Regions from separate parts of the Streptomyces sp. NPDC001920 genome, predicted to be linked through region 1. Evidence: riboswitches for the same ligand, from Rfam matches in the RefSeq annotation. Region 1 holds a riboswitch; the other holds the start of a gene.
What was found. A riboswitch is a leader RNA that binds a small molecule or an ion and turns the genes downstream of it on or off. The one in region 1 is predicted to bind glycine.
Positions count from the first base shown of each region.

Region 2: linked by a shared signal. The riboswitch ahead of gcvP (aminomethyl-transferring glycine dehydrogenase) and the one ahead of gcvT (glycine cleavage system aminomethyltransferase GcvT) in region 1 are both predicted to bind glycine.

Region 1 is NZ_JBSFEP010000013.1:264,364-269,150, forward strand. Features, by position in the region: gene ACWCPI_RS23775 (enhanced serine sensitivity protein SseB C-terminal domain-containing protein) at 1-508, opposite strand, end outside; gene ACWCPI_RS23780 (enhanced serine sensitivity protein SseB) at 676-1,467, opposite strand; gene ACWCPI_RS23785 (AAA family ATPase) at 1,569-2,237, opposite strand; glycine riboswitch at 2,458-2,556, shown strand; glycine riboswitch at 2,557-2,680, shown strand; gene gcvT (glycine cleavage system aminomethyltransferase GcvT) at 2,718-3,836, shown strand; gene gcvH (glycine cleavage system protein GcvH) at 3,981-4,358, shown strand; gene glyA (serine hydroxymethyltransferase) at 4,384-4,787, shown strand, end outside.
Region 2 is NZ_JBSFEP010000009.1:337,134-341,920, forward strand. Features, by position in the region: gene gcvP (aminomethyl-transferring glycine dehydrogenase) at 1-2,175, opposite strand, end outside; glycine riboswitch at 2,352-2,447, opposite strand; gene ACWCPI_RS18075 (PRC-barrel domain-containing protein) at 2,562-2,933, shown strand; gene ACWCPI_RS18080 (DNA polymerase IV) at 3,232-4,638, opposite strand; gene ACWCPI_RS18085 (MerR family transcriptional regulator) at 4,749-4,787, opposite strand, start outside.

The DNA.
Region 1 (4,787 bases):
GGCGCAGCGCGCGCACGGCCGGGGTGCGGTGGGCGTTCTGCGCGAGCAGGGCGTAGAACTGCGGGATCTCGATGCCGGGTTCCGACAGCCGCAGCGGGCCGGCGGGCTGGCGGTCCAGGCCGGTGGCGATGCGGCGCAGGTCGAGCCAGGGGATGCCGACGCCGCCGCCCGGGGCGTGCGGGTTGAGCCAGAGGCCGAAGTGGTCCGGGTAGAGGGTGCGGGCGACGTCGACGCCGTCGACCACTTCGTAGGAGCGGTTCCAGCCGCTGGCCGACAGCTCCTGGGCGGAGGTGACGCACGGGGCGTAGCCGTAGCCGTCGACCTCCATGTTCCCGTACTGGGCGTCCGGGGAGCCGGCCTGGCCGTGCCACAGCAGCATCCAGATCTGGCCCAGGGACGGCGTCGCGAGCGCGCGCAGGAGGGCCTCGTAGGCGTCGTAGCGCCCGGGGGTCACCTGGCGCAGCATGTGCTCGACCTGCCCGGTCGAGGTTGTGCCGCTCGCGCTCACCTTTTACCGCCCCTTCGGGAAATTTTGGCTGTGGGCCCAGCTTAGGCTCTCCACCGGGAGAACCGTTGAGAGCTCGGGACTTGATGTGGTCTGCCGTCTGCGGGTTCGTCGTGGCCGCCTCGCGCGGGTCCCCGCACCCCGCCGGGGGCGCTCGCCCTGCGCGGCGCTCAGAAGTCCCGCTGGTAGAAGGGGCGGACCTGCCGGCGCATCCAGTCGATCACCGGGTCCTGGGCCACGTCCAGCAGCACCAGGTTGACCGGCCACCTGACCGGGCTGCTGCCCAGGGCGCGGGCGACGGCGTCCATGGGGGCCGCGCGCAGGTCGCCCTCCCAGTGGGCGAGTTCGACACCGATGAACATCACCGGGGTGGCCGTCTCGATCGTCGCCAGGCAGCGGCGGGCCGTGGTGACCACGCCGGTGGCGGCGAACTCGGCCGAGGCGGCCGCGAGGAAGTCGACCGGGTCGTCCTGCCAGTCCGGCTCGTAGAGCTTGACGCGACCTCCGGAGGCGAGGCCGTCCAGGGGCGTGCGGCCCGCCCGGCACAGCTCGGCCACCGCCGCCGGGGGCAGCGGGACGCCGACCACGCCGTCCGGGTTGACGGCGATGCCCACCTGCGGGGGCAGACCGCGGGCGAACTCCACGGCGGGGGCGACGGCGAACGACATGTGGGAGCCGACGACCTGACGGAACTGCTCCTCGGAGCTGAAGACCGGGACGTAGGCCTGGCCGCCGATCTCCAGCGTGGGCAGGTCCAGGGGGCCGCTGTGCGGGCCGCCGCCGCCCGGCAGGGGCACCCAGACGAAGCTGCGGCCCAGCACCTCGATGATCCGGCCGCCCGCCGAAGGCAGCCCGAGGGAGGCCGAGAGCACCTCCTCCAGCTCGTTGCCGGGCCAGCCGCCGTGCGGGTGGAGGTGTGTCTGTGCCGGGAAGTCCGCGGGGAGATCCGCTGGGATGTCCATCTGTCCGACCGCCTGCTGTGAACTACGTCTGTGGACCGAAAGGCTAGCCGGTGGCCGGCGCGCGCACGGATACGGCCGGGCCCGCGCACGGATACGGCCGGTCAGCCGGTGAAGGCGATCCTGCGCAGGGTGTCCGCCGCCTCCCGGTCGATCAGCACCGCCGCGCCGCAGCCCCGGGGCAGGTGGCCCTTCTCGACCGAGCGCAGCAGCCGCGCGGCGGCCGTGCGGTGACGCAGGAAGGCGTAGCGGGAGACGCCCCGCCCCCGCTCGCGCTGACCCTCCAGGGCCGTGTCCGGGGCGACGTCGAGCAGCAGCATGTGCAGGGTGCCGCCGCGCCGCCGGGCCTCCCGGGCCAGCCAGCCCCGCACCCAGGCCTGGGTGCCGCAGTCGTGCACGACGACGCCCTCGCCGGAGCGCAGGGCGCGGCGCAGTCCGGCGTAGTGCGCGAGGCGGACCAGGGGGCGGTAGACGGCGTAGGGGAGGAAGCCGGGCATCCGGGCCTCCCAGCGGTCCCGGACGTCCTGGGAGTCGATACGGATGCCCTTCACCGTCCGCCGCATCAGCGTGGACTTGCCGCTGCCGGGCAGGCCGGTGATCACGACGAGGTCCTCGGGGGCGAAGAGCAGGGCGTGCGGGCTGTGGCCGGCGCGCTCACGCAGATCGCGGACCACGCAGGCCGGGCGCGCCTCGCACGCCTCCCGGGCCGAGGTCGTGGGCTGCTTCGGCAGCGCGAGGCCCAAGGTCGTGGCGTACGCCGTGGTCCTGTCCACCGTGATCGTCCTCCCCTGGGGCGGTTCACGAGTCTCCTCCCCGTCGAGTGTAAAGAGAAGGTAATGCCCGGTGTCTCTCGTTTCAGTCCTCTTACAGCAACAAGCCTGCTACAGGGTGCTGTGTACGCCTGTGTACTCGCCGCGGCCCCTGTGCACCACCCCCCTGACGCAGTGCGGGGATGCGTGCAATGATGTCCGCGCCAACTGCATACCGGCCGTTTGAATCCGCGCGGGAGAGTCCCTGGCAGTGCATCGCCGGGGCGCCGAAGGAGCAAGTCCCTCCCTTGAATCTCTCAGGCCCCGTTACCGCGCGGGCGAGGCACATCTGAAAAGTGGGCCGCATCCCCCTCGTCGAGGGCGGGCGCTGCCCCACCCAAGGTGCAAGCCATGGACCCCCGCGGGTCATGGCGAACCTCTCAGGTTCCGATGACAGATGGGGAGGACCGACCTCGCCCTCACGCATCTGGGAGACGACCGACCGTGAGCAGTACGCCACTCCGTCACACCGCGCTCGATGCCCTGCATCGCTCGCTCGGCGCGACGATGACCGACTTCGCCGGCTGGGACATGCCCCTGCGCTACGGCTCCGAGCGCGACGAGCACATCGCGGTGCGGACGAAGGCCGGGATCTTCGACCTCTCCCACATGGGCGAGATCACCGTCACCGGTCCGCAGGCCGCCGCCTTCCTGAACCACGCCCTGGTCGGCAACATCGCCTCCGTGGGTGTCGGCCGCGCCCGCTACACCATGATCTGCCGTGCCGACGGCGGCATCCTCGACGACCTGATCGTCTACCGGCTCGCCGAGACCGAGTACATGGTCGTCGCCAACGCCTCCAACGCCCAGGTCGTGCTGGACGCGCTGACCGAGCGGGTGGCCGGCTTCGACGCCGAGGTCCGCGACGACCGGGACGCGTACGCGCTCATCGCCGTCCAGGGCCCCGAGTCCCCCGGCATCCTGAAGTCGCTGACCGACGCCGACCTCGACGGCCTGAAGTACTACGCCGGACTGCCCGGCACCGTCGCCGGCGTGCCCGCCCTGATCGCCCGCACCGGCTACACCGGTGAGGACGGCTTCGAGCTGTTCGTGAGGCCGGAGCACGCCGTCGAGCTGTGGCAGGCGCTGACCAAGGCGGGCGAGGGCGTCGGACTGGTCCCCTGCGGCCTGTCCTGCCGGGACACGCTGCGCCTGGAAGCGGGCATGCCGCTGTACGGCCATGAGCTGTCGACCTCGCTCACGCCCTTCGACGCCGGGCTCGGCCGGGTGGTGAAGTTCGAGAAGGAGGGCGACTTCGTGGGGCGCGAGGCCCTGGAGCGGGCCGCCTCCCGTGCCGCGGAGAACCCGCCGCGCGTCCTCGTCGGCCTGGTCGCCGAGGGGCGTCGTGTGCCGCGGGCCGGGTACCCGGTCGTCGCCGGCGGCGAGGTCGTCGGCGAGGTCACCTCCGGCGCCCCCTCCCCCACGCTGGGCAAGCCGATCGCGATGGCGTACGTCGACGCGGCCCACTCGGCGCCGGGGACGGCCGGGGTCGGCGTGGACATCCGCGGCAGCCATGAGCCGTACGAGGTCGTGGCGCTGCCCTTCTACAAGCGGCAGAAGTAGACACTTGGCCGGAAGCAGAGACCGGCCCCGCAGCAGTCACCGGCAGCGACCCGTGCGTGACCTCGCGCACGTTTGCGCTGCTCATCCGGGTTTCCAGCACACCCCATTCCGCACCCCTCCCGCGCGTACAGGAGAATTCAGGCCATGAGCAACCCCCAGCAGCTGCGCTACAGCAAGGAGCACGAGTGGCTGTCGACCGCCGAGGACGGCGTCGCGACGGTCGGCATCACCGAGTTCGCGGCGAACGCGCTCGGCGATGTCGTCTACGCCCAGCTCCCCGAGGTCGGCTCGACCGTGACCGCGGGTGACACCTGCGGCGAGCTGGAGTCGACCAAGTCGGTGTCGGACCTGTACTCCCCGGTCACCGGCGAGATCACCGAGATCAACGAGGACGTGGTGAACGACCCGGCGCTGGTGAACTCCGCCCCCTTCGAGGGCGGCTGGCTGTTCAAGGTACGCGTCACGGAGGAGCCGGCCGACCTGCTCTCCGCCGACGAGTACGACGCCCACACCGCCGGCTGAGGAGTCGTAGCCCCTTATGACTGAGATGTCCGACAAGTCGCTTCTGAACACGCCCCTGCACGAGCTCGACCCGGCCGTCGCCGCCGCGCTCGACGCCGAGCTGGAGCGTCAGCAGTCCACCCTGGAGATGATCGCCTCCGAGAACTTCGCGCCGATCGCGGTCATGGAGGCCCAGGGCTCGGTCCTGACCAACAAGTACGCCGAGGGCTACCCCGGCCGCCGCTACTACGGCGGCTGCGAGCACGTCGACGTCGCCGAGCAGATCGCGATCGACCGGGTCAAGGAGCTGTTCGGCGCCGAGTACGCCAACGTCCAGCCGCACTCGGGCGCCTCCGCGAACCAGGCCGCCCTGTTCGCCCTGGCCCAGCCCGGTGACACGATCCTCGGCCTGGACCTGGCCCACGGCGGCCACCTCACCCACGGCATGCG
Region 2 (4,787 bases), on a different contig from region 1:
GACGGGCCCGACCCCCGGACCGCCACCGCCGTGCGGGATGCAGAACGTCTTGTGGAGGTTCAGATGCGACACGTCCCCGCCGAAGTGCCCCGGCTTGGCAAGCCCGACGAGGGCGTTGAGGTTCGCCCCGTCGACATACACCTGCCCGCCGGCCTCGTGCACCTGAGCGCAGATGTCGGCGACGTGCTCCTCGAACACGCCGTGCGTCGACGGGTACGTGATCATCAGCACCGACAGCTCGTCCCGGTGCTTCTCGATCTTCGCCCGCAGGTCCTCGACGTCGATCTCGCCGTCGTCGGCCGTCTTGACGACAACGACCTTCATGCCGGCCATGACGGCACTGGCGGCGTTCGTGCCGTGGGCGGACGACGGGATGAGGCAGACGGTCCGCTGCTCGTCACCGTTGGCGCGGTGGTACCCGCGTACGGCGAGCAGTCCGGCCAGCTCGCCCTGAGAGCCGGCGTTGGGCTGCAGCGACACCTTGTCGTAGCCGGTGACCTCGGCGAGACGTTCCTCCAGCTCCCGGATGAGCGTCAGATAGCCCTGCGCCTGCTCGGCGGGCGCGAAGGGGTGCAGCTGACCGAACTCCGGCCAGGTGACCGGCTCCATCTCGGTGGTCGCGTTGAGCTTCATGGTGCACGAGCCCAGCGGGATCATGCCGCGGTCCAGCGCGTAGTCACGGTCCGCGAGCCTGCGCAGGTAGCGCAGCATCGCCGTCTCGGAGCGGTACTGGTGGAAGACCGGGTGCGTGAGATACGCGTCGCTGCGCAGCAGCGAGCCCGGAAGGGTGTCCGCGCTCGCCGCGTCCAGCGCCTCGATGTCGGCCTGGACCCCGAACGCCGTCCACACGGCACCCAGCTGCGCCCGCGAGGTGGTCTCGTCGCAGGCGATGGACACGTGGTCCGCGTCCACGAGGTGCAGGTTCACGCCGTTCTGCCGGGCGGCGGCGACGACCTCGGCGGCCTTCGACGGCACACGCACGGTCAGCGTGTCGAAGTACGAGCCGTGTACGACCTCGACGCCGCCCGCCGCGAGCCCCGCGGCGAGGACGGTGGCGTACCGATGGGTCCGCCGGGCGATGCCCTTCAGTCCCTCGGGCCCGTGGTAAACGGCGTACATCCCGGCCATCACGGCGAGCAGCACCTGCGCGGTACAGATGTTGCTGGTCGCCTTCTCCCGCCGGATGTGCTGCTCACGCGTCTGCAGGGCCAGGCGGTACGCCTTGTTCCCGTCCGCGTCCACGGAGACACCCACGAGCCGCCCGGGCAGGCTCCGTGCGAACTTCTCCTGTACGGCCATGTAGCCGGCGTGCGGCCCACCGAAGCCCATCGGCACACCGAACCGCTGTGTCGTACCGACCGCGATGTCCGCCCCGAGCTCGCCGGGCGACCTCAGCAGCGTGAGCGCGAGCAGGTCGGCGGCGACAGTGACGAGGGCGCCGAGTTCATGCGCCTGGTCGATGACGGGCTTGATGTCCCGTACGGCACCGGAGGCGCCCGGGTACTGCAGGAGCACGCCGTTGATCTCGCGACCGGCGATCTCGGCCGGAATGCCGTCGCTGAGGTCGGCGACCACGACCTCCACGCCGGTCGGCTCGGCACGGGTCTCGATCACGGCGATGGTCTGCGGCAGCACATCCGCGTCGACCAGGAACAGCCCCTTCTTGTTCTTGCCCATCCGCCGGGACAGCGCCATGGCCTCGGCGGCGGCCGTCCCCTCGTCGAGCAGCGAGGCACCGGAGGTCGGCAGACCGGTGAGTTCGGCGACCACGGTCTGGAAGTTCAGCAGGGCCTCGAGCCGCCCCTGGGAGATCTCGGGCTGGTACGGCGTGTAGGCCGTGTACCAGGCAGGGTTCTCCATGACGTTGCGCAGGATGACCGGCGGGGTGAAGGTCCCGTAGTACCCCAGTCCGATCATCGAGCCCAGCACCTGGTTGCGGTCGGCGAGCGACCGCAGCTCGTCACACACCTCGGCCTCGGTGCGCGCCCCGGGCAGTTCGAGGGAGTCGGCGTTCTTGATCACGTCCGGCACCGCGGCGGCGGTGAGCTCGTCCAGCGAGCCGTACCCGACCTGCGCGAGCATCTTGGCCCGAGCCTCATGATCAGGGCCGATGTGACGCTGCTCGAAGGGGATTCCCTGCTCGAGCTCGGAGAGCGGAATGCGGTGGGCGGTCATTGCGGAGGCCTCCTGGTCTGACGCGACCTTCGAGGGGCACCACGGCACGGGTACCCGAACGGCCTCCCCCTCTGTCATCTCAACCTGAGAGCTTCACCAGGTCGCCACAAGGCTCCCGGCTTTCACCGTCGGTGAGAGCGGAAGCCGTCGACACCCGCCCTGCTTTCCAGAGTGACCTCGTCCGAGCGGTACGTGTGCCTGAGAGATTCCGGGGAGGATTTGCTCCTTCGGCGCCTCCGATGGTGTCTGGAGGACTCTCCCGCACGGGGTCAGCAGCCGTCTGCAAGCCTACCAGCGGGGTCAACGCACGTACCTTCGAGTGGCCACTCTCACCAAAGTGCCTTTTCGTAGTGCTTACGGATGAGTTGCGACCAAGTGGAGGGCCCGTGCAGACCGACATCGATCCGCGCAACCTGATCGGCCGCAAGGCCTTCGACCGCAACGGCACCAAGATCGGCACCATCGACGAGGTCTATCTCGACGACGCGACCGGAGTACCGGAGTGGGCGGCGATACGCACCGGCCTGTTCTCGCGGGACGCCTTCGTCCCCCTGGAGCCCAGTGAACTGGTCGAGGGCAGCCTCCGGGTCCCCTTCGACCGCGCCCTGATCAAGGACGCCCCCGACTTCGGTGTGGGCCGCCACCTCTCCCCGGAACAGGAACTCCAGCTCTACCACCACTACGGCCTGAACGTGGCCCCGCCGCCCTCTGTGCCGGACCGGGACTTCGGCAACCTGGCGGGCTCCGAGGACACCTGACCCCGCGCGCACCGCGAGTACCCCGGCCCGCACCCACAGCAGCCTCACTCAGCCGCCCCCTGTACCCCTGTTGCCCCTGTCCGCCCCCACTCCACCGAGCCGACCTCCTGTGCATGGCCCGAGCCACCCTCGGCCAGCCATCCCACCGGCCCCGAGAGCTCCCCTGACCCACCGATCCTGTAGCAGGTCAGGGCGCCACGGGCCGCGACGGACGGCACCCCGGCAGCGCACGAACGCCGGACCCACCCCGCCCAGGGAGGACGGGTGCGCCGTCACGGGTACGACTGGCCGCAGCGCCTCAGCCCGCCTGGCCCGGCGCCACAGGCTCCACGCCCGCTGCCGCACCCTCAGCCGGCGCGCCCCCGGGTCTTCGCGCCCGCAGCGGCAACGGATCCGCCGTTTCCAGCGCCGGATCATCGACCCGGAACGTCCGCACCCGCCCCGGCTCCGACTCGGGCGTCTCGAACCGCACGGTGACCCGCCCCAGCCCGCTCCCCTGCACCCACCCATGTCCGAACTCGGCGTGCCGCACATCGTGCCCGGCAGCCCACCGCCGCTCCACGGGCGTCACCTCCCGCTCCTGCGCGGTCTGCTCGGGCTCCCCCTCCTCCTCGGCGTGCTCCACCCGTTCCCCGGCCGCCTGCGCGAAGAGATCCTCTTGCGTGTAGTCGGCGAGGCCCGTCACCCCGACGCCCAGCAACCGCACGCCCCCCGTCGTGTCCACGGAGTCCAGCAGCCGCGCAGCGGCCTCCCGCACCACGGCGGGGTCGTCCGTCGGTCCCCGCAGCGTCTCGGACCGGGTCAGGGTGGAGAAGTCGTACCGCCGTACCTTGAGCACGATCGTCCGACCGGACAACCCGGCCCCACGTAGTCGCCGCACACACCGGTCGGCCAGCCGCTGCACCTCCACACCCACCCGAACCCGGTCATGGATGTCCACGTCATACGTGTCCTCGACCGACACCGACTTGGCCTCCCGCTCAGCCACCACAGGCCGCTCGTCGTGCGCCAACGCCATGGCGTACAGGGCGTGCCCATGGGCCTTGCCCAGCAGCCGAACGAGTTCGTCCTCCCCCGCCTCGGCGATCTCGTCCACCGTATGGATTCCGGCCCGCCTCAGGTGGTCCCCTGTCGCAGGCCCCACCCCCGGCAACGTCCGCACCGGCATGGGCCCGAGCAACGCCCGCTCGGTCCCCGGCTCGATCAGGACCAGCCCATCCGGCTTGGCCTCCTCGGAGGCGATCTTCGCAAGCATCTTGGACGCCGCCAGCCCCACCGACCCCGCGAGCCCGGTGACCGCGCGTATGTCGGCCCGCAGCTTCATCCCCACCAGGCGCGCCGACTCCTCGTCCCAGGCCGCTCCCCCGGCCTCCAGATCCACGAAGGCTTCGTCCAGGCTCAACGGCTCCACCAGCGGCGACAGCTCCCGCAGCAGCTCCATCACCTGCTCGCTGATCTCGCGGTAGATCCCGAAGCGTGGCACGAGGTACGCCGCGTTCGGCGCCAGCCGGCGCGCCTGAGCCATGGGCATCGCCGAGTGCACCCCGAGCACCCGGGCCTCATAGGACGCGGTTGCGACGACTCCCCGCGGCCCCAACCCGCCCACGATCACGGCCTTCCCGCGCAGGCTCGGCTTGGATGCCTGCTCCACCGAGGCGTAGAAGGCATCCATGTCGAGATGCAGGATCGTGGGCGCGTTTCTCACATCTCCGATGCTGCCTCACGCCACTGACAATGCCCTGCCCAGCGCACCGGAGCCGCCCCTCCGACCAGGGCGGAACCACTCGGCCTGCGGCCGCGGGCCGCGCACGCTGCTCAGACGGCCCGGTTTCGCCGCCGCGCCAACTCGTCCGC